Regions from separate parts of the Brachybacterium sp. NBEC-018 genome, predicted to be linked through region 2. Evidence: riboswitches for the same ligand, from Rfam matches in the RefSeq annotation. Region 2 holds a riboswitch; the other holds the start of a gene.
What was found. Region 2 has a riboswitch for FMN ahead of pnuC (nicotinamide riboside transporter PnuC). Riboswitches for the same ligand answer to the same signal wherever they lie in the genome.

Region 1 (13,913 bases), 1.3 Mb from region 2:
CCCAGCAGGGTCGCGCTCGACATGGACGTCGTCAACGCCTGGCGGAACAAGGACCAGGCGAATCTCGGCTCGGTCATGGTCGACGACTCCGTCTCCGTGCGCCGCTCCCTCCTGCAGCAGGACCCGGTCGAGGTGCTCCGCTACACGACCGACGCCGAGGACCCCTCCTACCTGCGCCTGCGCACCCTCACCCGCTTCGACGGCGAGACCTTCGCGGAGGGCGACCCGGACACCGCCGCCTCCGGCTCCGAGGCGTTCTCCGACGGCCGCGACGACGGGAACGCCGTGAGCGGGGACGACTCCCTGCTCTCCGAGTACTCCGTGACCGTCACCGACCTCGCGGGAGACCGCCTCCCCGCCCCGGCGGACGTCCGCGAGGTCAGCAGCACCGACGCCTCCCTCGACTCCCGGATCGCCGTGGACGCGACGAGCGGGGAGATCAGCGCCGGGGAGAGCTCGGGACTGCTCACCGGCATGGACTACCAGGTCGTCGCCGAGGAGAACCCCGCGACCGCGCAGCAGCTGCGCGACGTCGACCCCTCCGTGCTCTCCGAGCCGCTGGACTCCGGCTACCTCCGCACGAGCGACGTGCCCGCCGCCGCGACGGACCTCGCCGACTCCCTCGTGGAGAGCTCCGGGGCGAGCAACGCCTTCGACACCGCCGTCGCCTTCCAGGACTACTTCCACAACTCCTTCGACTACTCGCTCACCGTCTCCACCCCTCCCGGGGAGGACCCGCTCGAGTCCTTCCTCGCGGACCGCGTGGGCTACTGCGAGCAGTTCGCCTCCGTGTTCGCGCTGATGATGACCTCGCAGGGCTATCCCACGCGCGTCGTCATCGGCTTCACGGCCGGGGACGTCGACGGCGACCAGCGCGTCGTCTCCTCGACGAACGCGCACGCCTGGCCCGAGGTGTGGTTCGGCCCCGAGCACGGCTGGGTGCGCTTCGAGCCCACGCCGTCGGCCGCGAACAACGGCATCGACGTGCCCTCCGTGACCGACGCGTCCCAGGAGACCGCGCCGAGCTCCGAGCCGAGCGCCGCGCAGACGACCACCGAGGAGCCCACCACCGAGGAGACCACCACGGAGGAGGAGACGACCACGCCGGAGGAGTCGCAGACGGCCTCCGACGCCGGCACCGGCGGCGTCTCCCGCACCGGCGCCGAGGTGGCCGGGGACCTCCTGCGCACCGTCGCCGTGCTCGTGGGCGCGGCGCTCGTCGCGGGCCTGCTCGCCGCGGCCGCCGTGGTGCTGCTGCGCCGCCGCCGGGACGCGCGCCGCACCGCCCGCTGGGAGCGGATGCTCGAGCTGGCGCGCGCGGACGGCGTCTCCTCCGGGGACATGGTGCGCGGCGGGCCCGCCGAGAGCGAGCTGTGGCGCCGCGCCTCCGGGCTCGTGGCCTGGGAGGACCTCGAGGCGGAGCTGCGCGGCCGGGCCGCCGCGGTGCGCTGGCTGGGCTGGACCGGGCTCTGGGGCCGGCCGCCGCTGCACCTGCGCCTGGACCCGGCCCGCCCGCCCGCCGCCGCCCTGGACGCGCTGCTCGACGACATCGAGACCGGCTCTTGGGCCCAGGTCACGGACGAGCACCGCGAGGCGGCCGCGCGGATCGGCGACGCCGTCTCCGACGCCCGCTACGCCGTGCCCGTGGACCCGGCGCTGTGGGAGGAGTCCCCGGGAACCGGGGGAGGGGCCGACGGCGGCGGGGCCGACGGCGGTGTCGACGACGGCGGTGCCGCCGAGGGGACGGCTCCCGGCGAGGTCGAGCGGCGCGCGCTGCGACCGGACCGCGACCTGCTCGTCGAGCTCGTGCGACGGGCGCGGTAGGGCGCGCGAGCAGGGGGGCGGCCGCCGGCGAGTGCTCAGGTGCCGGCCGGCAGCGACGGCACCCGTCAGCCCTCCGCCGCCGGCGCATGCGCCGCCGCCAGCTGCTGCGCGAGCTCGTGCACGCGCTGCACGGCCTCCGGCGGGTCCACGACCTGCAGGTGGTCCCCGAACTGCAGGAGCTGGCGCACGCCCTCGAGCTCCTCGCAGGCCACGGTGATCGTGACCCGATCGCCCTCCGGCTCCGAGACGCCGATGAGCCGGGCGCCCAGGATGCGCCGGGCGAGGTCGAGCCGATTCGCTCGCAGCAGCGCCCGCACCTCGAGGGCCGGGGCGGGGGAGAACTGCTCGAGCAGCGCCGTCCACACGCTCGCGAGCGTCTCACCGTCCCGCAGCAGCGCCGGCTCGGGGAGCGCGGTGTGCGACCGGATCCGCGCGGCGTTGAACATCCGCGCCGTGCCCTGGACGTCGCCGATCAGGTACCACGAGCCGGCCTTGCTGACGAGACCGTACGGATCGACCGTCAGGCGCCGGGCGGCGCTCTCCCCGCTGCGCCGGTAGGCGAGCTCGACCCGTCGGCGCCCACGGCACGCGTCGAGCAGCGCGGTGAGGTCGGTGCCGGGATCGGCGTCGGGACCACCGTCGGACCCACCGTCGGATCCGCCGTGGGACCTGGCCGTGAACCAGCCTGCGGAGTCGATCCGCAGGACGTCCGCGAGCGGCACGGCCGGCGCGAGCGGCCCGCGCATGGCCGCCTCGAGCTTCTCCTGCGCGCGGGTGCCGAGGTCCCCGAGCCCCACCGCGTCCAGCTGCCGCGCATCCAGTCCCGCCGCGGCGAGGAGCTGCAGCTCCGCGGGCTCGAGCCGGCTGAGGTCGAGCCGTGCCCGGCGGTCCAGGACGATGCCGCCGCCGCGACCGCGCTCCGTGTGGACGGGGACGCCGGCCTCGGAGAGCGCCTCGACGTCCCGCAGGATCGTGCGGCGGGAGACCTCGAACCGCTGCGCGAGCTCCTCGGCGGTCATGGACCCGCGGGTCTGCAGCAGGAGCAGCGTCGACATGAGGCGGGAGGACTTCATGGCGACGATCCTCCCGCAGAAGGAGACAGGAACTGTCATCTCTCCGTGGTGCTGTGGGCCGTGCACCGAACCCGACACCACAGGAGCACCCGATGACGGCCCCCAACCTCTTCCTCCTCTACGTCCGCGACGCCGAGCGGTCCACCGCCTTCTACCGCGACCTGCTCGACATCGAGCCCGTCTTCACGAGCCCCCGCTACGTCGCCTTCGAGGTCACGCCCGGCGTGCTCTTCGCGCTCTGGACCGGCCGCAGCGAGCACGCCGTCCCGGGCACGCCCCGCACGAGCGAGGTGGGGCTGATGCTGCCCGGGCCCGCCGCGGAGATCGACAAGCTCCACGAGCGGTGGGTCGCCCAGGGTGTGCGCAGCGTGGAGCCCCCGACCGACGAGGTCTTCGGCCGCACCTTCGTCGTCGCGGACCCCGACGGCAACCTCATCCGCGTGAGCCCGATCGACTGACCAGGGCTCCGCCGTCCCTCGCGGGAGCCGCCGCGCCGAGTAGTCTGCGGCGTGACGAATCGCGAGGGACGGAGCACGGTGCAGGTGGAGGACACGCGAGGATGCGGATGCGGCTGCGGCATGCCGTCGAGGGAGCAGTCCCTCGGCATCGGTGAGAGGCCCCCGTCGGCCGCCGCCCCCTCCGGCACCCCCGCCCCGGGCCGCCATCGGATCGCGCAGGCCACCGTTCCTGCGGGGACTTTCACGATGGGCGACTCCTCGGGTGACCGGAACCGGGCCGACGGCGAGGTGCCCCGCCACGAGGTGCGCCTGAGCGGCTTCGAGATCGACGCCACCACCGTCACCAACGCGGACTTCGCCCGCTTCGTCGACGCGACCGGGTACCGCACCGAGGCCGAGGTCTTCGGCTACTCCGCCGTCTTCCACCTCGCGATCACCGCGCCCGAGCAGGACCTCATGCCGCCCGCCGCCGGCACCCCCTGGTGGCGCGGTGTCCACGGCGCGACCTGGCGCCGTCCCGGCGGCGCCGGGTCGAGCCTCCACGGCCTCGAGGACCACCCCGTCGTGCACGTGAGCTGGAACGACGCCCGGGCCTACTGCGACTGGGCCGGGCGCCGCCTGCCCACCGAGGCGGAATGGGAGTACGCCGCGCGCGGCGGCATCGACGGCGCGAAGTACCCCTGGGGCGACGCCGAGGTGGACGAGGGCGGCTGGCGCGCCAACATCTGGCAGGGCGAGTTCCCGCGCATCAACACCCTCGAGGACGGCCACCTCACCACCGCCCCCGTGCGCAGCTACCAGCCCAACGGCTACGGGCTCTGGCAGCCCGTGGGCAACGTGTGGGAGTGGTGCGAGGACCGCTTCCACCCCGCCACCTACCGCCGGCCCGGGCAGAGCGGGGAGATCGTCGACCCCACCGGCCCCGAGGACGGCGAGGAGCGCGTGCTGCGCGGCGGCAGCTACCTCTGCCACGACTCCTACTGCAACCGGTACCGCAACGCCGCCCGCTCCCGGAACACCCCGGACTCCTCGATGGGCAACGCCGGGTTCCGCACCGTCGCGCTCCGCCCGACCGACGCCCCCAGCAGGGAGGACTCATGACCGACCAGCGCCGCTTCCCCGCCTCCGTGTACCGCGAGGGGGAGGAGCCCGATCCCCGCTTCAGCCTCGCCAACGAGCGCACCTTCCTCGCCTGGGTGCGCACCGCCCTCGCGCTCTACGCCGGGGCCTTCGCCCTCGAGGCGCTCGCGATCCCCGAGCCGATGGTGTGGCGCGCCTCCGCCGCCGCGGTGTTCCTCGTGCTCGGCACGATCGCCGCGCTGCAGGCCTGGTGGGGATGGCGGCAGACGGAACGCGCCCTGCGCCGCGGCCTCCCGCTGCCGGGGCTCGGCGCGGGCGGCGTGCTCGTCGCGGGCGTCGTGCTCGCCGCCGCGCTCGTCGCCCTCGGGATGTGGGTGTGACCAGGAGCGGCGACGCTCCCGGGGACGCCGCGGGAGCCGTCTTCGACCCGGGCCTGCAGCCCGAGCGCACCCTCCTCGCCTGGCGCCGCACCTGCCTCTCCTTCGCCGTGGGCAGCCTCGTCGCCATGCGCTTCGCGCTCGACGCGCTGGGCCCGCTCGCCGTGGTGGGCGGTGTGCTCGGCGCCGCCCTCTCGGTGCTCGCCTACCTGCTCGCCGCGACCGGGTACCGCCGCGCGCACCGCTCGCTCACCGCGCAGGGGGCGCTGACCCGCAGCGGCCTGCCGATGCTGCTCGCGACCCTCGCGGTGCTCGCGATCGGGGCGATGGGCGCCGCCTTCCTGGTGCACGGCGGCCTCGGCGGCTGAGCGTCGCCGTCCCGCGCGGGCACGGTGCCCGGTCGCGATCGGGGCCGGTCCGCGGGCGGCCCCGTCGGCCCTGTTCCGCGGGTCGTCCCGCCCGCCCGCGGGCGATCGGATGTTCATCGGCCGACACCGCCGCGACGCCGGCTCCCGGCCGGTGCTAACGTGTCCGGCGAATGAACCACATTCTCCGGGGTCAGTGAAACTCTGAGCCGGCGGTGACAGTCCGCGACCCAGCTCCTTCGGGAACTGGTTGACCTGGTGGAACTCCAGGACCGACGGTGAAAGTCCGGATGGGAGGAGATGTGGCGTCGCCCAGGCGACGCCTGGTGCACCCTGCGTCGACCCCCGGCGTCGTCCATGGCCCTGTGCACGCTCCAGGCCATCTCCCCGGACCGCACTCCGGGAGGACGACCGTGCACGACCCGCACCCTCCGCAGCCCGCCGCCGCAGGCACCGCGCCGCTGCCCGCCACCGTGCTGCCCGCCGCCGAGCACGCCGCGCTGCGGCGCGCCCTCGAGCTCGCCGCCCGCGGCCCCGCCGACACCCCGAACCCGCAGGTCGGCTGTGTGCTCCTCGCCCCCGACGGGACGACCCTCGGCGAGGGCCATCACCGCGGCGCGGGCACCCCGCACGCCGAGGCCGACGCCCTCGCGGACGCCGCCGCCCGCGGCCACGACCCCCGCGGCGGCACCGCCGTCGTCACCCTCGAGCCCTGCCGCCACACCGGCCGCACCGGCCCCTGCGCCCGCGCCCTCCGCGAGGCGGGCGTGGCCCGCGTCGTCTTCGCCCTGCCCGATCCGGGCGCGGCCGAGGGCGGCGGCGGGGCCGAGCTCGCCGCCGCCGGCATCGACGTCGCCGGCGGCCCCGCGGCCGTGGGGGAGGAGCTCGCAGAATCGGCCCTCGACCTCATCGGCCCCTGGTACGCGCGCGCCGCCCGGCCTGCCGTGCACGTGATCCTCAAGACCGCGACCACGCTCGACGGCCGCGTCGCCGCCGCGGACAGCACGAGCCGCTGGATCACCGGCCCCGCCGCCCGCGAGCACGCCCACCGGGTGCGCGCGGGCGTCGACGCGATCGTCGTGGGCACCGGGACCGTCCTCGCCGACGACCCCGCCCTCACCGCCCGCCCCACCGGGGAGCCCGGTATCGCCCCCGGCTCACCGTCGGCCCTGCCGTCCGGTGAGCCCGACGCACCGCACCGGCCGCTGAGAGTCGCCGTCGGCCGCCGGCCCGTGCCCGCGACGGCGCGGATCCGCGGATCCGACGGCCGCTTCCTGCAGGTGACCACGCACGACCCGGCGCTCGTGATCGCCCACCTCGCCGCCCGCGGCGTGCGCCGCCTCGTCCTCGAGGGCGGCCCGCAGCTCGCGACGGCCTTCCTCCGCGCGGGCGCCGTCGACGAGCTCCACGCCTACCTGGCCCCCGTGCACCTCGGCGCGGGCGCCGCCGCCGTCGGCGACCTCGGCGTCACCACGATCGGCGAGGCGCTGCGCTGGCGCACCGAGCACGTCGAGCGCCTCGGCGAGGACGTGCTGCTCATCGCCCGCACGGCGACCGGCGACCCCGCCGCCGGCCACCCCTGACACCCCGCGCCGCCGTCGGGTCCGACCGGCCCGTCGGCCCCGCCATCCGCCACCACCGACAGCTCGCCCCACCACCACCCCGCCCGACCCCACCGAAGGAGACCCCATGTTCACCGGCATCGTCGAGGAGATCGGCACCCTCACCTCCCTCACCCCGCAGCCCGACGGCTCCGCCCGCCTGCTCCTGACCGGCCCGCTCGCCGCCTCCGACGCCGGCCTCGGCGACTCGATCGCCGTGGACGGCGTGTGCCTCACCGTCGTCGACCTGCCCGGCGACGGCAGCTTCGCCGTGGACGCCGTCCCGGAGACCCTGCGCCGCACCGCGCTCGGCGAGAAGGCCGCCGGCGCCCCCGTCAACCTCGAGCGCTCCCTTCGCGCCGACTCCCGCCTGGGCGGCCACATCGTCCAGGGGCACGTCGACGGCGTGGGCCGCCTCCTCTCCCGCCGCGGCGAAGGCCGCTGGGAGGACCTCCTGTTCTCCCTGCCCGCGGAGATCGCGCCGCTCGTCGCGGAGAAGGGCGCCGTGACCGTCTCCGGCGTCTCCCTCACCGTGACCTCCGCCGGGGCGGACTCCTTCGGCGTCTCCCTCATCCCCGCGACGCTCGAGGCGACGACCCTCGGCACGCTCCGCGAGGGCGACGCCGTGAACCTCGAGGTCGACGTCATCGCCCGCTACGTCGCCCGCCTCACCGGCTTCACCAGCAGCACCGCCGACGGCGCCGCGGAGGGGGAGGGACGATGACCGAGCACGGCACGACCCGCCCCACCGACGGCGCCCCCGTCGGAGGTCCCGCCCCCGGGCCCGTGGACGACGAGCGCTCGGCCCGCATCGCCCGCGCCCTCGCCGAGCTGCGCGAGGGCCGCCCCGTGCTCGTCGCCGACTCCGCGGAGCGCGAGAACGAGGTCGACGTCATCCTCTCCGCCGCCCTCGCCACCCCCGACTGGGTCGCCTGGACGGTCCGGCACTCCTCCGGCTACCTGTGCGCGCCGCTGCCCGCGGAGCTCGCCGACCGCCTCGAGCTGCCGCTCATGGTCCCGCGCACCCGCGACCCGCTGCGCACCGCCTACACGGTGAGCGTCGACGCCGCCCAGGGCGTCACGACCGGGATCTCCGCCGCGGACCGCACCCGCACCCTGCGCGCCCTCGCCGCGGCCGACGCCGGACCCGAGGACCTCATCCGCCCCGGTCACGTGCTGCCGCTGCGCGCGGTCGCCGGCGGGGTGCGCGAGCGGCCCGGCCACACCGAGGCCGCCGTGGACCTGTGCCGCCTCGCGGGCCTGCCGCCCATCGGCATGATCTGCGAGCTCGTGCGGGACGACGGCGAGGTCATGCGCCTGCCCGAGGCGGAGCGCCTCGCCGAGCAGCACGGCCTCGCCCTCATCACGATCGCCGATCTCGCCGCGGACCTCGACGCCCGGGCGACCGCCGCGACCCGCGCCGCCGTGCCCGTGCCCGGCGCCGCGGAGCCCGCCCCGCGCGTGCACCGCGTCGCCACCGCCCAGCTGCCCACCCGGCACGGCGCGCTCACCGTGCACGCCTACCGCGACCGCCGCACCGGCGCCGAGCACCTCGCCCTCGTGGCCGGGGAGATCGGACCCGACGCCGTCACGACCGTGCGCGTGCACTCCGAGTGCCTGACGGGGGAGGCGCTGGGCTCGCTGCGCTGCGACTGCGGCCCCCAGCTCGACGCCGCCCTCGCCACGATCGCCCGCGACGGCGGCGCGGTCGTCTACCTGCGTGGCCACGAGGGCCGCGGGATCGGCCTCGCCGAGAAGATCGCCGCCTACGCCCTGCAGGACCAGGGGCGGGACACCGTCAGCGCGAACCTCGAGCTGGGCTGGCCCGCCGAGGCCCGCGAGTACGGCGCCGCCGCCGCGATCCTGCAGGACCTCGGCGCGACCCGCGTGGACCTGCTGACCAACAACCCGGACAAGGCCGCGCAGCTCACCGAGCACGGCGTGGGCGTCGAGCAGGTCTCGCCGCTCGTGGTGGGCGTGGTCCCCGAGAACGCCGCCTACCTGCGCACCAAGGCCGAGGAGATGGGCCACCGCCTCCCGCCCGACTTGTTCGGCCCCACCGGACCCTCGAGCCCCACCGGACCCTCGAGCCCCACCGGACCCTCGAGCCCCACCACCCCCGACATCACCACCCCCGACACCCCTCGACCCGACACCACCACTCCCGACACCACCACCCCCACGGAAGGACCCCACTCATGAGCAAGGCCGGAGCCCCCGCCCTCACCCCCGACGGCCACGGCCGTCACGTCGTCATCGTCGCCGCGAGCTGGCACGACACGATCATGGATGCCCTAGTCGCCGGTGCGCAGCGCGCCCTCGACGCCGCCGGCGCCACCCACGAGCTGCTGCGCGTGCCCGGTTCCTTCGAGCTGCCGCTCGGCGCCCTCCGCGCGGCCGAGGGGGCCGACGGCGTCGTCGCCCTCGGCACCGTGATCCGCGGCGGCACCCCGCACTTCGAGTACGTCTGCCAGGCCGCGACCCAGGGGCTCATGGACGTCTCGCTGCGCACGGGCAAGCCCGTCGGCTTCGGGCTGCTCACCTGCGACGACGAGCAGCAGGCGCTCGACCGCTCGGGCCTGCCCGGCTCGAGCGAGGACAAGGGCGCGGAGGCCGCGGAGGCCGTCATCGCCCTGCTCGCCGCGCTCCCGGCCCCCACCGCCTGAGCCGCCGGGCGCGTTCTTCCCTGTCCGATTGCGCGCCTGAGTTCCATTTTCGGAAGCCAGGTGCGCAATCGGACATGGTCCGGGAGGGAGCCGCTGTCCGATTGCGCGCCTGAGTTCCCCTTCTGGAACTGGGGCGCGCAAACGGACATCCAGGTGGACCCGGGACCGAGGCCCAGGCCAGGACCCTGGGTCCAGGTCCAGGTCCAGGCCCAACGGGCGGGCGGCACCGGGCACCGAGCCCCGGGCACCGCTCACCGGTCTCCGGTCCCCGGGCATGCGAACGGGGGCGGGGCCAGGGCATCTGCCCCGGCTCCCGCCCCCGTCGTGGGGCGCTCAGGCCTGGTGGTCGGCGCCGAACTTGCGGTGCGGGGCCTGCTCCTCGAACTCGCGGGCCGCGCGCAGCGAGTCGACCTCGCCCACCACCGGGTTCGGCTGGTGGGTGGCGCGCGTGCCGCTGTACAGGGACAGCAGGTTCATGGCGACGGCGCGCTGGTTGCGGTGGCCGAGCAACTTCGTCACGTGGACGCCGAGCCACGCGAACCAGCCGACGGTGCCGTTGAGACCGATCGAGCCGACGCCCGGGAGCTCCGGCATCTCGGTGATCGCGGCGTGGCGGCCGATGGTCGCCATGGTGCCGAGGTCGACGTAGCGGAACGGCTTCTTGGCCTTGCCGGCGACGTCGGCCGCGATCGCGCGGGCCACGGCGCGGCCGGCCTGGATGGCGGGCTGGGCGAGCTGGGGGAGGGCGTCGTCGCCGCCGGCGATATCACCCGCGGCGAACACGCCCGGGAAGCCCTTGACCTCGAGGTTCTCGTCGACGTCGAGGCGGCCGCGCTTGTCCTGGGGCAGGCCCCAGGTCTTCACGACGTCGGCGATGGCGACGCCCGCGGCCCAGATGGTGATGTCGGATTCGAGGACGGTGTCGTCGTCGAGGGTCACGTAGTCGTAGCCCACGGACTTCACGCCGTGGCCGAGGCACAGGTGCACGCCGCGGTCCTCGAGCTCGTGCGCCGCGTACTCGCGGAACTCCTCGCGGAACTCCTTGATGAGCTCGTCGCCGCGCTGCACGAGGCGGATGCGCAGGGTGCCCGGGTCGATCTCCGGGTAGAGGATGTCGAGCTCCTGCTGGCGGAAGTCCGCGAGCGCGCCGGCGATCTCGACACCGGTGGGGCCGCCGCCCACGATCGAGACGTGCAGCAGGTCCCCGTCGCGGGCGCGGCTCGCGCGCTCGAGCTCGGAGAACACGCGGTCGCGGATCGCGAGGGCCTGGGAGCGCGTGTACATCGGCATCGCGTGCTCCTCGGCGCCCGGGGTGCCGAAGTAGGTGGTGGTGGCGCCGTTGGCGAGCACGAGGTAGTCGTAGCGCAGGCGCTTCTCGCCGCGCTGGCCCTCGTCGAGGGTGACGACCTTCTGCTCGGGGTCCACGCCGATGACCTCGCCCTGGCGGTAGCGCATGTTGGGGACCTTGAGCGAGAGGCCGCGCAGGAACATGGTGACGTCGCCCGGGTTCAGGCCCGCGGTCGCCACCTGGTAGAGCAGCGGCTGGAAGGTCTTGTAGACGTTGCGGTCGATGAGCGTGACGCGCACGCGGGCGTCCCGCAGGCCCAGCACCGCGTTGGCCCCTGCGAAGCCGCCTCCGATGATCACCACGTGAGGCCAGCTCCCGCCGTCCTTCGCGGGGACGGTGGGGCGACGTGCCAGGAACGGCAACACCATGGGGGAGCTCCTTCGGGATGACGGCGGGAGCCGGTCCGAGCGTGCCGCGTCGGGCGGGCCCATCGTCGAGGGGGTGACGGTCGGTAGGGCGGGACGGCGGTCTGGAGCACCGCGGACGGGGCGCCGGACGCCCTTCCGCGGGAAGTCGCATCGATGCTACCCAATCCGGGCTCCCGGGCCCATCCTCGCAGGCCCGCGATGTGGCTGAGGAGACGGAAGCGGAGGGCCGGCGATGCCCGGCGCTCCGGACGCGGCGGGCCCGCGGGGTGACCGGGCGGGCGCCGACCGCGACACCCGGCTGTCGTGAAGGCGGCATCCGGGCGAACGTTTGATAACGCTCCGGTCACCACCTCGGCGAACGGATCCGGGGCGACCCCGGGGCGGCTTGAATGGACGAGGCCCATGCCACAGCCGCCGTGGTGCCGACCCCTCCGTCCCCGTCTCTCCCCGCGCCAGGAGCCTCTCCATGACCCCCTCGGTCTCGCGCCGACTCGCCCGCCGCACCGCCGCCGGGCTCGGCATCGCCGCCGTCTCCCTCACCACGTTCCTCGGCGCGGGGGTCCCCGCCCTCGCCGCGGGCACGGGCGACCAGGTGACGCTGCTGAACATCAACGACTTCCACGGCCGGATCTCCTCGACCGCGAAGGACCTCGCGTGCACGGTCGTCACCGAGGAGAAGGCGGCGCCGAACTCGGCGCTGCTCTCCGCGGGGGACAACATCGGCGCCTCGGAGTTCGCGTCCTACATCGACGACGACAACCCGACGATCGACTACCTGAACGCCCTCGGCCTCGGCGCGTCGGCCGCCGGCAACCACGAGTACGACAAGGGCTACGACGACTTCACGAACCGCGTGCAGGAGCGGGCGGACTGGCCCTACCTCGCCGCGAACGTCACCAAGGACGGCGCGCCCACCACCGATCCCTATGCGATCGTCGACGCCGGTGACGTGAAGGTCGCCGTCGTCGGCGCCGTCACCCAGGAGACCCCGGGGCTCACCTCCCCGGCCGGCCTGCAGGGCGTCGAGTTCGGCGATCCGGTGGACGGCGTGAACGCCGCGATCGAGGAGCTGCAGGCCTCCGGCGAGCAGTACGACGTGCTCGCCGTCGAGTACCACGAGGGCTCGTCGGGCTCCTCCGACGCCGGCAGCGCGCCCACCCCGACGCCCGTCTTCACGCACCTCGTGGACGACACCTCCGCCGCGGCGGACGTCATCTTCACCGCCCACACGCACCAGTCCTACGTCTACCAGGCGGCTGTGCCCGGCGAGTCCGGCGAGACCCGCCCCGTCGTGCAGACCGGCTCCTACGGCGAGAACCTCGGCAAGGTCACCCTCGAGAAGGCCTCCGACGGCGACTGGGACGTCGTCGCCGACGCCACCGCGCTCGTCCCCACCGAGGGTGCGGACCTCGACGCCTGCGCGGGCGACGCCGCCTACGACTCCGCCGCGACGATCGCGGACGACGCGGCCGCCGCCGGCGAAGAGGCCGCGAAGAAGGAGGTGGGCGACATCGACACCGACGTCACCACCGCCTACGCGCCCGACGGCGCCGAGTACGTGGACGGCGTCTGGACGAAGAAGACGGGCTACACCGGCCGCGGCGACGACCGCGGGAGCTCCTCGGCGCTCTCCGACGAGCTCGCCGACTCGATGGTCTGGGCCACCCAGCAGGACTCCTACTCGGGTGACCGCGCGACGATCGGCGTCATGAACCCCGGCGGCGTGCGCGACAACCTCGCCTACGCCCCCTCCGGCGACGAGGGCAACGGCGTGGTCACCTACGGAGAGGCGAACAACATCGTCCCCTTCGTCAACAACCTCTCCACCACGACCCTCACGGGCGCCCAGTTCAAGGACCTCCTCGAGGAGCAGTGGCAGCTCGACGCGGACGGCAACGTCCCCTCCCGCGGGTACCTGCAGCTCGGCCTCTCCGGCAACGTCGACTACACCTTCGACGAGTCCGCCGCGCAGGGCGAGCACATCACCTCGGTGAGCATCGACGGGAAGCCCCTGGACCCGGAGGCCTCCTACAGCCTCGTCGCCGCGAGCTTCCTCGTGGCCGGCGGCGACAACTTCCACACCTTCGCCAAGGGCACGAACACCAAGGACACGGGCCTGCTGGACCGTGACGCGTGGATCAGCTACCTCGGCAAGCACCGCGGCCTCAAGGCCGACTACTCCCAGCGCGGCATCGGCGTGCAGATCACGGCCGGCACCGGATCCTCGATCGTGCGGCTGACGGGCCTCGAGTCCCGCTCCCTCGGCGCCCCGCAGATCAGCACGGCGACGCTCGAGATCGACGGCGAGACCTTCTCCGCCCCGTACAAGCAGAACAAGGACGGCCAGTGGGGCGCCGATGTGCGCGTCACCCTCCCCGCCGGGGAGCACGAGGGCACCGTCACCGCCGTCCCGGTGACCGGCACCTCGATCACCTTCCCGATCACGCTCGAGACGGAGCCGGTTTCCTTCTCCGACGTGCCCGCGGGCATGCAGTTCTCCGAGGACATCACCTGGGCCGCCGCCCAGGGCTACGTCACCGGCTGGAGCGACGGCACCTATCGGCCGCTGCAGGACGTGAACCGCGACGCGATGGCCGCCTTCCTCTACCGCATGGCGGGCGAGCCGGCCGTGACCCTGCCGAAGACGTCCCCGTTCACGGACGTGACGCCCACGGACCAGCACTACACGGCGATCGTGTGGGCGCAGCAGCAGGGCATCACGACCGGCTGGAGCGACGGCACCTTCCGCCCCA
Region 2 (13,913 bases):
TCCTTCACCGCGCCGCTGAGCATCGACGCCGCGGACGCCCGGGTGATCGCGGCCGGCGACGGCGCGACCCTCGCCGAGGGCGACACCGTGATCATGCGCAGCATGTACGTCGACGCGAGCACGGGGGAGACCCTCCAGTCGTGGTGGCAGGGCGCTCCCGCGGGGGGCCTGCAGGTCACCTCCGACGGCCTCGGGGCGGAGGCCTTCGCCTTCTTCCAGACGGTCACGGTGGGCTCCCGCTTCGCGATGGCCGGCTGGCAGCAGGACAGCAGCGGCAACGCCGTCTCGCTCGTCCAGGTGGGCGACGTGGACCGCGTCGTCTCCCCGCTGCGCGCCGAGGGCGCCGAGCAGAAGCCCTCGGGCACCTACCCGAAGGTCACGCTCGGCAAGGACGGCGCCCCGGCGATCGACGGTCCCGGCTCGGGCGACGCCCCCGCGAAGACCGTCCGCGAGGCACTCATCGAGGGCACCGGGGACACGACCCGCAAGGGCGACTACCTCACGATGCACTACACCGGCTGGGCCTGGGAGACGGGCGAGCAGTTCGACTCCTCGTGGGAGCGCGGCGCCCCGTTCAGCTTCGTCCAGGGCCAGGGGCAGGTCATCACGGGCTGGGACGACAACCTGCTGGACCTCAAGGTCGGCAGCCAGGTCATGCTCGTGATCCCCGGCGACGAGGCCTATCCTGCCGACTCCGGGTCCGAGCTCGCGGGCCAGACCCTCATCTTCGTGGTCGACGTCCTCGACGCCGCCCACACCAACGCCTGACCACCCCCAATATCGGAGGAACGATGAACCGCAGCAAGCCCGAGATCGACGCCCCTGAGGGCCCCGCGCCCACCGAGCTCGTGATCGTCGACGAGACGATCGGCGACGGCGAGGAGGCCGGCCGCGGCGACGTCGTCGACGTGCACTACGTCGGCGTCTCGCACTCGACCGGCGAGCAGTTCGACGCCTCCTGGGACCGCGGCGAGCCGCTGCGCTTCCAGCTCGGCGTGGGCCAGGTCATCACGGGCTGGGACCAGGGCGTGCAGGGCATGAAGGTCGGCGGCCGCCGCCGCCTCGACATCCCCGCGCACCTCGCCTACGGCGACCACGGCGCGCCGCCGGTCATCGCCCCGGGCGAGACCCTCATCTTCGTGTGCGACCTGGTGGCGGTGCACAAGCGCTGAGCCCCTCCGCCCACGCGTCGGGCGGGGAGCAGCAGGGCCTGTTCGAGGCCCCTGCCCCCGCCGCGCCCGCCCCGACCGACCCGGCCCGCGACTCCGCGGGCCGGGTCGGTGGTCTGCGCACCACCGCCGGCTTCGCCCTCGCGCAGGAGCGGCCCGTCGCCTCCGTGCGGCTGATCGGGGTGCTGCCGCATCTGGACCGCCCCTTCGAGTACGCGGTCACCGCGGAGACGGCCGCCGCGGAGGCGGGCATGCGGGTACGGGTCCGCTTCTCCGGCAAGGACACCGAGGGCATCGTCCTCGAGCGGCGGGACGAACCGACGACGGACCGCGCGCTCGCCCCGCTCGTCCGGCTCGTCTCCGAGGACGTCGTCGTGCCGCCCGCGCTGATGCGCGTGTGCGAGGACGTCGCCGATCGCTGCGCGGGCACCGTCGGCGACGTGCTCCGCCTCGCGCTCCCGCCGCGCCACGCCCGCGCCGAGAAGCGCGACCGCGAGATGGCGGCCGCGGAGCGGGACGCCGCCGCCCGCGCGTCGGCCGCAGCCGCGGAAGCGGAAGCGGGTGCCTCCTCCGATGCCGACACCGACACCGACACCGACACCGACACCGACACCGACACCGACACCGACACCGACACCGACACCGACACCGAGGATGCTCCCGCAGCGGACGCCCCGCCGACGCCTCCGCGACCGGGCGACCGCTACCCGGGGCTCGCGGCGCTCCTGACCCGCGCGGGCGGCGCCGAGGGTCCCGTGCCCCGCGCGAGCCTCACCCTCGACGCGGGCGACCCCTGGACCTCCGTGACCGCCGGAGCCCTCGAGGACCTCGGCCCCGACCGCGGCGCCCTCGTCATCGCCCCGGACCAGCGCGACGTGGCCCGCCTCTCCCGCGTGCTCACCGAGCGCGGCGTCGACCACGAGGTGCTCGCCGGCACCGAGGGACCGGAGAAGCGCTACCGCACCTTCCGGCGGGTGCTGCGCGGCGCGACCCGCGTGGTGCTCGGCAACCGCTCCGCGGCCTTCGCCCCCGTCCGCGATCTCGCCCTCGTCATCTGCTACGACGCCTCCGACGACCTCCTCACCGAGCCGCGCGCCCCGTACCCGCACGTGCGCACGGTGCTGCAGGCGCGCTCCGCCGAGGAGCGCTGCGCGCTGCTCTTCCTCGCCTCGAGCGAGTCCGTGCCGCTGCGCGCCCTGGAGACCGCCGGCTACCTCCGCCGGCTCGAGCCGCTGCCCGCGCCCGTGACGGCCGTGCGGCCCCGGATCACCGCGATGGACCAGTACCTGCGCGACCGCGAGGGCGCCTCCGGCCGCTCCCGCATGCCGCGCGAGGCGCTGCGGGTGATCCGCGAGGGCCTCACCCGGGGGCCCGTTCTCGTGCAGGTGCCGCGTTCGGGGTACGTCCCCGCGATCGCCTGCACCTTCTGCGGCACCCGCTGCCACTGCCCCGAGTGCTCCGCCCCGCTCTCGCTCACGGGCCGCTCCGGCCCGCTGCACTGCCGGGTCTGCGGTCGCCGGGAGGACGGCTACCGCTGCCCCGAGTGCCATCGCACCGAGGTGCGGGCGATGGTCGTCGGCTCCACGCGGACCGCGGAGGAGCTCTCCCGCGCCTTCCCGTCCGCACGCCTCCAGGTCGCCGGCGGCGCCCACGGACCGCTCGAGGACGCCGACGTCGACCCCGCCGGGATCGTCGTCGCGACCCCCGGGGCGGAGCCCGCTCCCGAGGGCGGCTTCGCCGCGGGCCTGCTGCTGGACGCCGACGCGATGCTCGCCCGCGCCGCCTACGACGCGGACGTCGAGGCGGTGCGCCGCTGGCGCAACGCGATCGCCCTCGTGCGCACCGCCGAGCACGGCGGGGAGGTGCTCGTCGTCGGCACCTCGACGCTCCCCGCGATCCGCGACCTCGTCGCCCATCGCTCCTCGGTGTTCCTGGACCGGGTGCTCGCCGACCGCGCCGAGCTGGACCTGCCTCCCGCGAGCCGGCTCGCGGAGATCGTCGGGGACCGGGACGCCTGCCGGCGCTTCCTGGAGAACGTCGAGCTCCCGGACGGCACGGACCGCTTCGGTCCCGTGGACCTCGACGGTCCGGGCCAGGCGGGCACGGCGCGCGCGGTGGTCAGGATCACCCCCTCGCGCTCCCGGGAGCTGACGACCGCGCTGCGCTCGGGCGTCGCGGGCCGCTCCGCCCGCAAGGAGCGGGGCTCGCTGCGGGTGCGGCTCGACCCGCCCGACGTCTTCTGACCCTGCCGTCCCCGTAGAATCGAGCCATCATGCGTCTGCTCTTCGCCGGCACCCCCGAGGCCGCCCTCCCGTCCCTGCGCGCCCTGCTCGACTCCCCCCACGAGGTGGTCGGGGTCCTCACGCGCGCCGACGCCCCCCGCGGCCGCGGTCGCCGCCTCCACCCGAGCCCCGTCAAGGAGCTCGCCCTCGAGGCGGGCGTGCCCGTGCTCACGCCGCGCACCCTCCGCGACGCCGCGGTGCAGGAGGAGATCCGCGCGCTCGCCCCGGATGCGGCCCCCGTCGTCGCCTACGGCAACCTCGTCCCCGCCGCCGCGCTCTCGATCCCCGCCCACGGCTGGGTCAACCTGCACTTCTCCCTGCTGCCCGCCTGGCGCGGAGCCGCTCCCGCGCAGCGGGCCGTGCTCACGGGGCAGCGGGAGACCGGCATGAGCGTGTTCCGCCTCGAGGAGGGTCTGGACACCGGCGACGTCATCGCCTCGGCGCCCACGGCCATCGGCCCGCACGAGACGGCCGGCGAGCTGCTCGAGCGCATGTCCCACGACGGCGCGGGCCTCCTGCTGCAGGCCCTCGACGCGCTCGAGGCCGGCACGGCCTCCTTCACCGTCCAGGACCACGACGCCGCGACCCACGCCGCGAAGCTCACCACCGCGGAGGCCCGGATCGACTGGACGCGCCCCGCCGAGGAGGTCGACGCGCACGTGCGCGGCATGAGCCCGGACCCGGGCGCCTGGACCCTGCTGCGGGGGGAGCGGTTCAAGGCCCTCGGCACCGAGGAGCCCGCACCGGACCCCTCCGTCACCGCCGCTCCCGGCGAGCTCGTCGCGACCCGTCGGCAGCTGCTCGTGGGCACCGGCACCGCGCCGATCGCCCTGTCGGTCGTCGCCCCCGCCGGGAAGCGGGCCATGCGCGCGGCGGACTGGGCGCGGGGAGCGGGCCTCGAGCCCGGCACCAGCTTCGAGAACGAGGAGGACCGCGCATGAGCCGCGAGGACGGACAGCGCCGCTCCGGCGGCCCGGGCGGGGACCGCCACGGCGGTCAGGGCCGCAGCGGGAACGGCCGGGACGGACAGGGCCGTGGCGGCCAGGGCCGCGGCCGGGACCAGCACGGCCACGAGCGCTCCGGCTCCCGGGGCAGCGGCGGCCCGCGCCGCGGGTGGTCGCAGCAGCGGCCCTCCGAGCGCCGTGGTCGCACCACCGGCTCCCGGCTCGTGGCCTTCGAGGGGCTGCGCACGGTGCGCGAGGACGACGCGTACGCGAACCTCGTGCTCCCGCAGCTGCTGCGCCGACACCGCCTCCCCGGCCGGGACGCCGCCTTCACGACCGAGCTGTTCTACGGCTCCCTGCGCGCGCAGGGCCGTCTCGACGCCGTGCTCGCCGCCTGCATCGACCGCGACCTCGAGGACGTCGACCCGGATCTCCTCGACGTCATGCGGCTCGGCGCCTATCAGCTGCTGGACATGGCGGTCGCCCCGCACGCCGCGACCTCGGAGACCGTGGCGCTGGCCCGGCAGGAGGTCGGCGCGGGGGCCGCGAGCTTCGCGAACGCCGTGCTGCGACGGGTGGGTGAGCGGACCCTCGAGGAGTGGCTCGAGGAGGTGGCCCCGGATCGCGCGAGCGACGAGACGGGACATCTCGCGGTGCGGCACTCGCATCCCCGCTGGGTGGTCCGTGCGCTCTCCGACGCCCTCGCCGGCCACGGCCGCGACCGCTCCGAGATCGATGCGCTGCTCGCCGCCCAGAACACCGCCCCCGCCGTCTCTCTCGTCATGAGGCCGGGTCTCACCGACCTCGACGAGCTGATCGACGAGGGCGCCTCCCGCGGGCACCTCTCCGTGTTCGGCGCGGCCTGGCCCTCGGGGGACCCGGGCGGCATGGACGTCGTCAAGCAGGGGCGCGCCGCCGTCCAGGACGAGGGCAGCCAGCTCACGGCGCTCGCCCTCGCCCTCGGCGCCGACGACCTCGTCACCGCGGACGACGCCCACTGGCTGGACCTGTGCTCGGGCCCCGGCGGCAAGACCGCCCTGCTGGGCGGCCTCACCGTGGACCACGACGCGGACCTGCTCGCCCTCGAGCTGCAGCCCCACCGCACCGAGCTCGTCGACCGCGCCGTCGCGACGCTCCGCGAGGCGGGGTGCGAGATCGAGACGCGCACCGGCGACGGCACCGCGATCGGCGCCCAGATGCCCGGCCGCTTCTCCCGCGTCCTCGCGGACGTCCCCTGCTCGGGTCTCGGTGCGCTGCGCCGCCGCCCGGAGTCGCGGTGGCGCCGCAGCCCGGGGGACATCGGCCACCTCGGCGCGCTCCAGCGGGACCTGCTGGGCTCCGCCCTCGACGCGACCTCCCCCGGCGGCGTCGTCGCCTACGTGACCTGCTCGCCGCACCTCGCGGAGACCCGGCTCGTCGTGGCGGACGTCCTGCGTCGCCGCGACGACGTCGAGCAGCTCGACGCCCGCCCCGCCGTGCGCGCCGGCATCCTGCCCGAGGAGCAGGAGGCCGCCGAGCTCGGCGAGGGACCCTCCGTGCAGCTGTGGCCCCATGTGCACGGGACCGACGCCATGTTCATCGCCCTGCTGCGCAGGACCCCCTCCGAGGAAGGACCGAAGGCCTCATGAACTCCGCCTACGCGACCGACGGCCGCTACATCCACCCCAGCATCCTCAACGCCGACTTCATGAGCATCGGCGCGGAGCTCGACAAGATCTCCACCGCGGACAGCGTCCACGTCGACGTCATGGACAACCACTTCGTCCCGAACCTCACCTTCGGCGCGAGCATGGTCGAGCAGATCGTCGAACGCAGCCCGATCCCCGTGGACGCGCATCTGATGATCGCCGACGCGGACCGCGAGGCCCCGGTCTACGCCGAGGCGGGCGCGTCCTCGGTCACCTTCCACCTCGAGGCCGCGGCCGCGCCGGTGCGCCTCGCCCGTGAGCTGCGTCGCAAGAACGCGGCCGTCGGGGTGGCGCTCCGTCCGGCGACGCCGGTCGAGCCGCTGCTCGACGTCATCGGCGAGTTCGACATGCTGCTGCTCATGACGGTCGAGCCGGGCTTCGGCGGGCAGAGCTTCCTGGAGACCATGCTCCCGAAGATCCGCCGCGCGCGCCGCGCGATCAGCGAGGCGAACCTGCAGGTCTCCATCCAGGTGGACGGCGGCGTCTCGCGCGAGACGATCGAGCGCTGCGCCGAGGCGGGGGCGAACGTCTTCGTCGCCGGCTCCGCGATCTACAAGGCCCGCGACGCCGCCGAGGAGATCGCCGTGCTGCGGGAGCTCGCCGCCGGGCACTGATCCCCGCGAGGAGTGCCTCGTCCGACGCCCGTCCGCCCTCGGCGGACGGGCGTCGTCGTCCCCGTCGGGCTGGTCTAGAGTTCCCCTGTCACGCAACGTGACGTGCTCCGGGGTCGGTGGAAGTCCGAGCCGGCGGTGACAGTCCGCGACCCGCTTCGGCGGTGGAGCCGGTGGGATTCCGGCACCGACAGTACAGCCTGGAAGAGAGGCGCACGTCCGCACGCGGTCGGGCGCCTCCGCGCATCCGTCCTCCCGTGCCGGCACAGCTTTGTCCCCCGGAGTCACTGCATCCGACGGGAGAAAGGCACCGACATGGATCTTCTGCAGTGGCTCTTCACCGCCCGCCTCGACCTCGGGAACGGACAGTTCCTGCTCTGGCGCGAGGTGCTCGGCAACGTCTTCGGACTCCTCAGCGCCTTCGGCGGCATGCGCCGCAAGGTCTGGGCCTGGCCGATCGGCATCCTCGGCAACCTGCTCCTGCTCACGGTGTTCATGGGCACCCTCTTCGGCGATCCGCAGGCCGTGGACCTGCTGGGCCAGGCGGGTCGCCAGGTCATGTTCATCGTCACGAGCGTCTACGGCTGGGTCCGCTGGAAGCAGGCGAAGGACTCCGGCGGCACCGCCGTCGAGCCAACCTGGGCCTCCTGGGGCACCCGCGCCCTGCTGCTCGTCGCCCTCGTCGGCGGCACGGCCGCGCTCACCCCGCTGTTCCGCGCGCTCGGCTCCTACGAGCCGGTGTGGGCGGACGCCTGGATCTTCATGGGCTCCCTGCTCGCGACCTTCGGCATGGCCAAGGGCTGGGTCGAGTTCTGGCTGATCTGGGTGGCGGTCGACGTGGTCGGCGTGCCGCTGCTGATCAGCGCGGGCTACTGGGCGAGCGCCTTCATGTACGTCTTCTACGGCGCCTTCACGCTGACCGGGTTCTTCGTGTGGTGGCGCGTGCGCCGTCGCCACGACGCCGAGGGCGGGGGAGTGACGGTCGAGACCGCGCACCTGGACCCCACCGTGGGCCGCGGCGACCACGGCCGACGCCGCAGCAGCTGACGCTCCCTTCGTCCCGTCCCGTCCCGGCACCGCGTCCCGGCGCCGCGCCCCGCACCCGCGCCGCCGCCCGCTGGGCGGGCGCGGGCGCGGGCGGGCACCGGGGATCGGTACCCTGGACCCGTGAAGGATTTCGAGGCGCTGTACGCCGAGCTCATCGAGAAGGCCCGGACCCGACCGGAGGGCTCCGGCACCGTCCGCGAGCTGGACGGCGGCGTCCATCAGATCGGCAAGAAGATCGTGGAGGAGGCGGCGGAGGTCTGGATGGCCTGCGAGCACGAGACCGACGACGACGCCGCCCTGGAGATCAGCCAGCTGCTGTACCACGTCCAGGTCATGATGGTCGCGAAGGGCCTCACCCTCGAGGACGTCTACCGCAAGCTCTGAGCGATGGGCCCGCAGCTCCTGCGGGCCCCCGCCCGGACCGTCCCCCTCCGTCCCCCGACCCAGCACGCCGCCGCTCCCGGCGGCGGAGGAGCTTCCATGCTGCGCATCGCCGTGCCCAACAAGGGCGCCCTGTCCGAGCCCGCCGCCGACCTCCTGCAGGAGGCGGGGTACCGCCGTCGCGGCACCGCCAAGGAGCTCGTCGTCGTCGACCACGAGAACGACGTCGAGTTCTTCTACCTGCGCCCCCGCGACATCGCCGTGTACGTGGGCTCGGGGACCGTGGACGTGGGCATCACCGGCCAGGACATGCTCCTGGACTCCCGCACCCCGGCCCGCGAGATCCTCGACCTGGGCTTCGCCCGCTCGACCTTCCGCTTCGCCGCGCCGAGCGGCACCCGCTCGCAGGTCGCCGAGCTCGAGGGCCTGCGGATCGCGACGAGCTACGAGAACCTCGTCGAGGACCACCTCGCCGAGCACGGCGTGCACGCCGAGGTGGTCCACCTCGACGGGGCCGTCGAGTCCTCGATCCGGCTCGGCGTCGCCGACGTGATCGCGGACGTCGTCGAGACCGGCACGACCCTGCGCCAGGCGGGCCTGGAGCCCTTCGGCGACCCGATCATGACGAGCCAGGCGGTGCTCTTCTCCCGCCCGGAGCTCGAGCTCGAGGACGCCGCCGCGCGCTCCCTCGAGGTGCTCGAGCGGCGCATCCGCGGCGTGCTCGTCGCGCACCGCTATGTCATGCTCGACTATGACATCCCCACCGCGCAGCTCGAGCGGGCCGTCGCGGTCTCGCCGGGATTCCAGTCACCCACGGTCTCCCCGCTGCACGGCGGCGAGTGGTCCGCCGTCCGCGTCATGGTGGACAAGAGCGGCGCCCATCGCATGATGGACGAGCTGTACGACGTCGGCGCGCGGGCGATCCTCGCGACGGCGATCCAGTCCTGCCGCATCTGAGGAGGCCGGGCGGTCACGATGACCGATGAGGAGCTGCCGACGATCGTCCTGCGACCCCGCCTGGTGCGGGTCGCGGGCTACGCGACGGGGCTCCTCACCCTCGCCGGCGTCGTCTTCTGGGCCCTCGTCATCCCCGGCTTCACCCCGGGCGGCCGCGCCGTGCTGATGGGCGCCGGCGTGGTCGCGCTCGCCATCTGCCATCTCGAGGCGCGGGTGCGGCTGATCGCCCACCCGGACACGCTCGTCGTCGTCAACCACCTGCGCACCCGCACCGTCGACTGGGCGGAGGTGGTGGGCGTGAGCTTCCCGATGGGCGATCCCTGGGCCCACCTCGACCTCGCCGACGGCACCACGCTGGACACCATGGCGCTGCAGCGCGCGGACGGCCGTCGCGCCGTCGCCGCCGCGCACCGGCTCGCGGCGCTCGTGCGCGAGCGCGGCGAGGCCCGCCCCGGCACCCTGGGCTGATCCGGCGCGTCACCGCCGGAGACGGTGCGGCGCCGCTCACCGCAGGGCCGCGCTCAGCCGCGGGTGATCCGCTGCGCCGCGGCGCGCCCCGCGAGGGCGCCGAAGAGGAAGGCTGCGGGATCCTCGTCGAGAGACCGCCCCATCGTCGAGAGCCGCACCGGCATCCGCTCGAGCGCCGCCCGCAGCCCGTCCCCGGGCACCTCGACGCTCCGGTGCTCGACCCCGCGCTTCCGCGCCCGGTCGATGATCATCGAATCCACCTGTTCCGCGACCGACGCATGGAATGCGCTGTAGTCGGCGTTCGTCGGGGAGAGCAGCGGCAGCAGCGCCGGGGCGAGGGCCGCGCGGCCGAGGGTCGTCGACGCGTGATGGGACAGCCCGTGGTGGCGCTCGCGCGCGTCCCCCTCGGAGACCCGCAGCGCGGCGACGACCGTGCCGCCCAGCACATGGGCGGCATGCAGGGACTCCACCAGCTGGAGGCCCGAGAACCCCCACGGCGTGCCCGAGCCGAGCGTGCCCGGCCCCTGGACCGCGATCACGACGTCGGCGTCCAGCACGTGCCGCGCGCCCAGCAGCGCCGAGTGGACGGTCACCGCCTCGTGCTCGCCGCCGAAGGCCTGCCCGCAGCTGATGACCCCCTGCACGAGCTCCCGCTCCCGGAGCTCGGCGGCGGTGCGGGAGAACGCCGCGGGCAGGGCCGCGGCATCGGTGTGCACGTGCACGATCCGGGCGTCCGGGTCCGTCTCCCGGATGCCGGCGACCACGGCGGGCAGCGCGGAGTGGAGGTCCGTGACGACCACGGGCATGCCACCGAGGTCCTCGGCGTCCTGGAGCTGCGCATGGTGAGGGCTCGCGGGATCGTCGATCGCGTCGAGCACCGTCTGCATCGGGGTGTAGCGGGCCTTCACCATGTGCCCGGCCGGATCCGGCTGGGCAGCGGACCCGCCCGTCGTGGCGACGGCGTCGGGACGGGCGACGACGAAGGCCTGCCCGCCGGTGCCGAGGCCGCGCCGCAGCGCATTGGTGTTCAGGAGCACCGCCTCACCGGGGGAGGGGGCGCCCGTGAGCTCCGGATAGGCGAGTGCCTGCACCCGCTCGCCGCCCTCGAGCTCCACCTCGCAGCGCACGACCCCCGACCAGGCGGGAAGGTTCGTCACGACGGTTCCTCGTTCCCAGCGCAGCATGCGCGCCATCCTACGGAGATCCGCAGGGCGGGTGCCCGCGACCACTATCCTGGGCGGGTGGCTGCACGAGGTGTGGAAAGACTGCTCAACGTCATCATGACGATCGGCTCGCGCCGTCGGATCGACCGCGCGAAGCTGTTCGCCGTCATCCCCGAGTACAAGGAGGCTGTGAGCGACCAGGCGGCGGAGCGCATGTTCGAGCGCGACAAGGCCGCGATCCTCGAGCTCGGGCTCCCGCTCGTCACCGAGTCGGACGTCCTGGACGACAATACCGTCTACTACCGCATCGCCTCGCCGCGCGAGGACGCCGTGCTGGACCTCAGCACTGCGGAGTACACCGTGCTGCTCGCCGCGAGCCGGGCCTGGGACCAGGCCGCCGCCGGCGGCGCGGCCCGGCGGGTGCGGGCGAAGCTCCTGAGCCTCGGCCACGACGCCGATCCTGATCTGCTGCGCCGCACGCCCCGCGGCGCCGTCGAGTCCCTCCCCGTGCTGAGCCCGCTGCTCGAGGCCGTCACCGACGGCACCCGCGTGCGCTTCTCCTACCGCGCCGCGACAGGCTCCGTCGCCGAGCGCACCGTCGAGCCCTGGGTGGTGGGCGTGCACGACGGCCACTGGTACGTCTACGGCTGGGACACCGGCCGTGAGGACGTCCGCATGTTCCGCGCCTCCCGCATCGAGTCCTTCCCCCGCGCGGCCGGTGAGGCCGCCCGCCCGCGGCCGGAGCAGGTGGACCTCGAGGAGGTCCTCTCCCGCATGCACACGGGCGACGACTGCGACCGCGCCGTACTGCGCGCCGAGCCCTTCAAGGCGCTCGCCCTGCGCGATCGCGCGGGCGCGGATCTCGCCGCCCCCGAGCTCACCCTGCCCGAGCTGCCCCGCGCCGCCGCGCGCCGACTGCTGCTGGGCGAGATCCGCTGGACAGAGGTCACCGCGCCGCCGGAGTGGCGCCAGGAGATCCACGAGGTGCTCGCCCAGATCGCCGCCGCGCACGAGGGCCCGGCCGATCTCTCTCCCCTCGAGGCCGCCCCCGAGCGCACGGCCTCCCGGATCCGGGTCTCGAGCTCGAGCAACGACGACGTCTCCCGCCTCATCGCGGTGGCCTCCTACGTCATGCAGCGCGGCGAGGTGGAGCTCGTCGAGCTCGCCGAGGCGCTCGGGGTCACCGAGAAGCAGGTGACCGCCGATCTGCAGGTGCTCTTCCTGTGCGGCGACCTCGGCACGGGCTGGGAGGACCTGATCGAGGCGGAGTGGGAGCACGGGGTGGTGCGTGTGCGCAACGCGGAGCCGCTGCGTCGCGCCCTGCGCCTGAGCGCGGTCGAGGTCACGGCGCTGCTCGCCGGCCTCGCGGCGCTCGAGGCCACGGCGGGGGAGGCGGCCGAGGCGATCGCCTCCGCCCGCGCCACGCTGCTCGCCGCGGCAGGCCTGGACCGTCCCGCCGTCGCGGCGCCCACAGGGTTCGGGGCCCCGTCGGAGGACGCGGACGCCCCGGGGACCGGGGACGCGGGCACCGAGCCGCCGTCGCACGACGAGCCCCGTGAGCGCCCCGAGGAGCGGACCGCCCATCGCGCCGACGCCGTGCTCGCCGCGGTGCAGTCCGCGCTGCGGGCGGCCGACGACGACCCCGCCTCCCGGCTGATGATCCGCTACTCCGCCTCCGACCGCCCCGGGACGAGCGTGCGGCGCATCCGCCCGCTGCGGCTCGAGACGGACGGAGCCCGGTCCTACCTGCTCGCCGAGTGCGAGCTCGCGGGCGCGGAGCGGCGATTCCGCCTCGACCGGATCGTCGAGCTCCCCGCGCCGGGGACCGAGCAGCACCCCGCGCTGCCCGGCGAGGACACCGCGGATCTGCAGGGCGTGGTGGGGAGCGACCCCGAGGACGCGCTCGAGGGGACCTGGCTCCGGCTCGAGCCGCCGGCGCGCTGGATCGCGGAGTCCTTCGAGGCCACCGCGCTGCGGGACGGCGAGGGCGCCGTGGTCTACGCCCGGCTCGACGACCCGTTGCGCGCTCCGCTCGTGGACGCGGTGCTCGAGACCGCGGGCGCGGCGACGGTGCTCTCGCCCCCCTCGCTGAGAGACACGATCGTGACCGTGGCGCGCACCGCCATGGCACACCATTCCTAGGTCCAGGGACTACCCTGGGACCGCCCACCGAGCGGTGGGCGGAGCCCCTCCGGAGCCTCCCGGGCTGCACCCGGTCCGATGTGGGACCATGGCCCGAGCCGTGACGACCACGGCGATGTTGAAAGGTAACCCCCATGAGCTTCTTCAAGAGCCCGGTCGCGATCGTGGTGCTTCTGATCCTGGTCGTCCTGCTCTTCGGCGCCGGCAAGCTGCCGAGCCTCGCGCGCAACGTCGGCAAGTCGATGCGCATCTTCAAGAGCGAGGTCGAGGAGATGCGCGGCGACGACAGGCCCTCCGACGAGGACGACGAGGACGACCGCCCCGTGCGACGCAGCACGGAGCGCACCTCCGAGCGCAGCCGCGAGTACGACCCCCGCGACACCGCCGACGAGACGACCCCCGTCCGCGCCCCGCGCGACGAGGACGACTCGTACCGCCGCGACTGATCACCTCGTCGCCCGACGAGGTCAGGGGTCCGGGCCGGTGACGGCCCGGACCGCGACTGCCGGGAGGAAGCACGTCCGTGGCCAGTGACACCCAGGCCCAGGGGACCCCCAAGAAGGGTCGCCGCCCCAAGGATCCCGAGGGACGCATGTCCCTCGGCGAGCACCTCATCGAGCTGCGCAACCGGCTCGTGATCTCCGCGATCACGATCGTGCTGCTCTCGATCGTGGGCTGGCTCATCTATCCCTGGGTCTTCGACGCGCTCCAGCGTCCCTTCACGCAGGCCGCCTCCCAGGGCATGCAGGCGGACCTCAACTTCCAGGGCGTGGGCACGGGCCTGAACGTGCGGCTCCAGATGTCCGCGTACGTGGGCATCATCCTGTCGAGCCCCATGCTCATGCTGCAAATCTGGCTGTTCGTCATGCCCGGCCTGCACAAGAACGAGCGCAAGTACGCGATCGGCTTCTTCGGCAGCGCGATCCCGCTCTTCTTCCTGGGCTGCGTCGCCGGCTACTGGGCCGTGAACCAGCTGGTCCCCGTGATGCTGAGCTTCACACCCGTCAGCGACACCGTCACCCAGTACATCAAGTACGACGAGTACCTCGCCCTGCTCGTGA

Region 1: it holds a riboswitch for FMN, as region 2 does, so the genes downstream of both, ribD (bifunctional diaminohydroxyphosphoribosylaminopyrimidine deaminase/5-amino-6-(5-phosphoribosylamino)uracil reductase RibD) here and pnuC (nicotinamide riboside transporter PnuC) in region 2, are expected to answer to the same signal.

The regions. Positions count from the first base shown of each region.
Region 1 covers NZ_CP100650.1:1,299,950-1,313,862, forward strand. Annotated here, with positions in the region: gene NLU66_RS05760 (DUF3488 and transglutaminase-like domain-containing protein) at 1-1,824, shown strand, start outside; gene NLU66_RS05765 (helix-turn-helix transcriptional regulator) at 1,890-2,897, opposite strand; gene NLU66_RS05770 (VOC family protein) at 2,990-3,355, shown strand; gene NLU66_RS05775 (formylglycine-generating enzyme family protein) at 3,476-4,456, shown strand; gene NLU66_RS05780 (YidH family protein) at 4,453-4,815, shown strand; gene NLU66_RS05785 (DUF202 domain-containing protein) at 4,812-5,180, shown strand; FMN riboswitch at 5,356-5,483, shown strand; gene ribD (bifunctional diaminohydroxyphosphoribosylaminopyrimidine deaminase/5-amino-6-(5-phosphoribosylamino)uracil reductase RibD) at 5,591-6,760, shown strand; gene NLU66_RS05795 (riboflavin synthase) at 6,867-7,502, shown strand; gene ribA (GTP cyclohydrolase II) at 7,499-8,980, shown strand; gene ribH (6,7-dimethyl-8-ribityllumazine synthase) at 8,977-9,444, shown strand; gene NLU66_RS05810 (NAD(P)/FAD-dependent oxidoreductase) at 9,778-11,160, opposite strand; gene NLU66_RS05815 (5'-nucleotidase C-terminal domain-containing protein) at 11,627-13,913, shown strand, end outside.
Region 2 covers NZ_CP100650.1:2,605,769-2,619,681, forward strand. Annotated here, with positions in the region: gene NLU66_RS11830 (FKBP-type peptidyl-prolyl cis-trans isomerase) at 1-768, shown strand, start outside; gene NLU66_RS11835 (FKBP-type peptidyl-prolyl cis-trans isomerase) at 792-1,172, shown strand; gene NLU66_RS11840 (primosomal protein N') at 1,286-3,412, shown strand; gene fmt (methionyl-tRNA formyltransferase) at 3,442-4,392, shown strand; gene NLU66_RS11850 (RsmB/NOP family class I SAM-dependent RNA methyltransferase) at 4,389-6,023, shown strand; gene rpe (ribulose-phosphate 3-epimerase) at 6,020-6,697, shown strand; FMN riboswitch at 6,797-6,914, shown strand; gene pnuC (nicotinamide riboside transporter PnuC) at 7,010-7,741, shown strand; gene NLU66_RS11865 (phosphoribosyl-ATP diphosphatase) at 7,862-8,125, shown strand; gene hisG (ATP phosphoribosyltransferase) at 8,222-9,079, shown strand; gene NLU66_RS11875 (PH domain-containing protein) at 9,098-9,547, shown strand; gene NLU66_RS11880 (DUF3866 family protein) at 9,601-10,704, opposite strand; gene NLU66_RS11885 (WYL domain-containing protein) at 10,828-12,852, shown strand; gene tatA (Sec-independent protein translocase subunit TatA) at 12,987-13,298, shown strand; gene tatC (twin-arginine translocase subunit TatC) at 13,376-13,913, shown strand, end outside.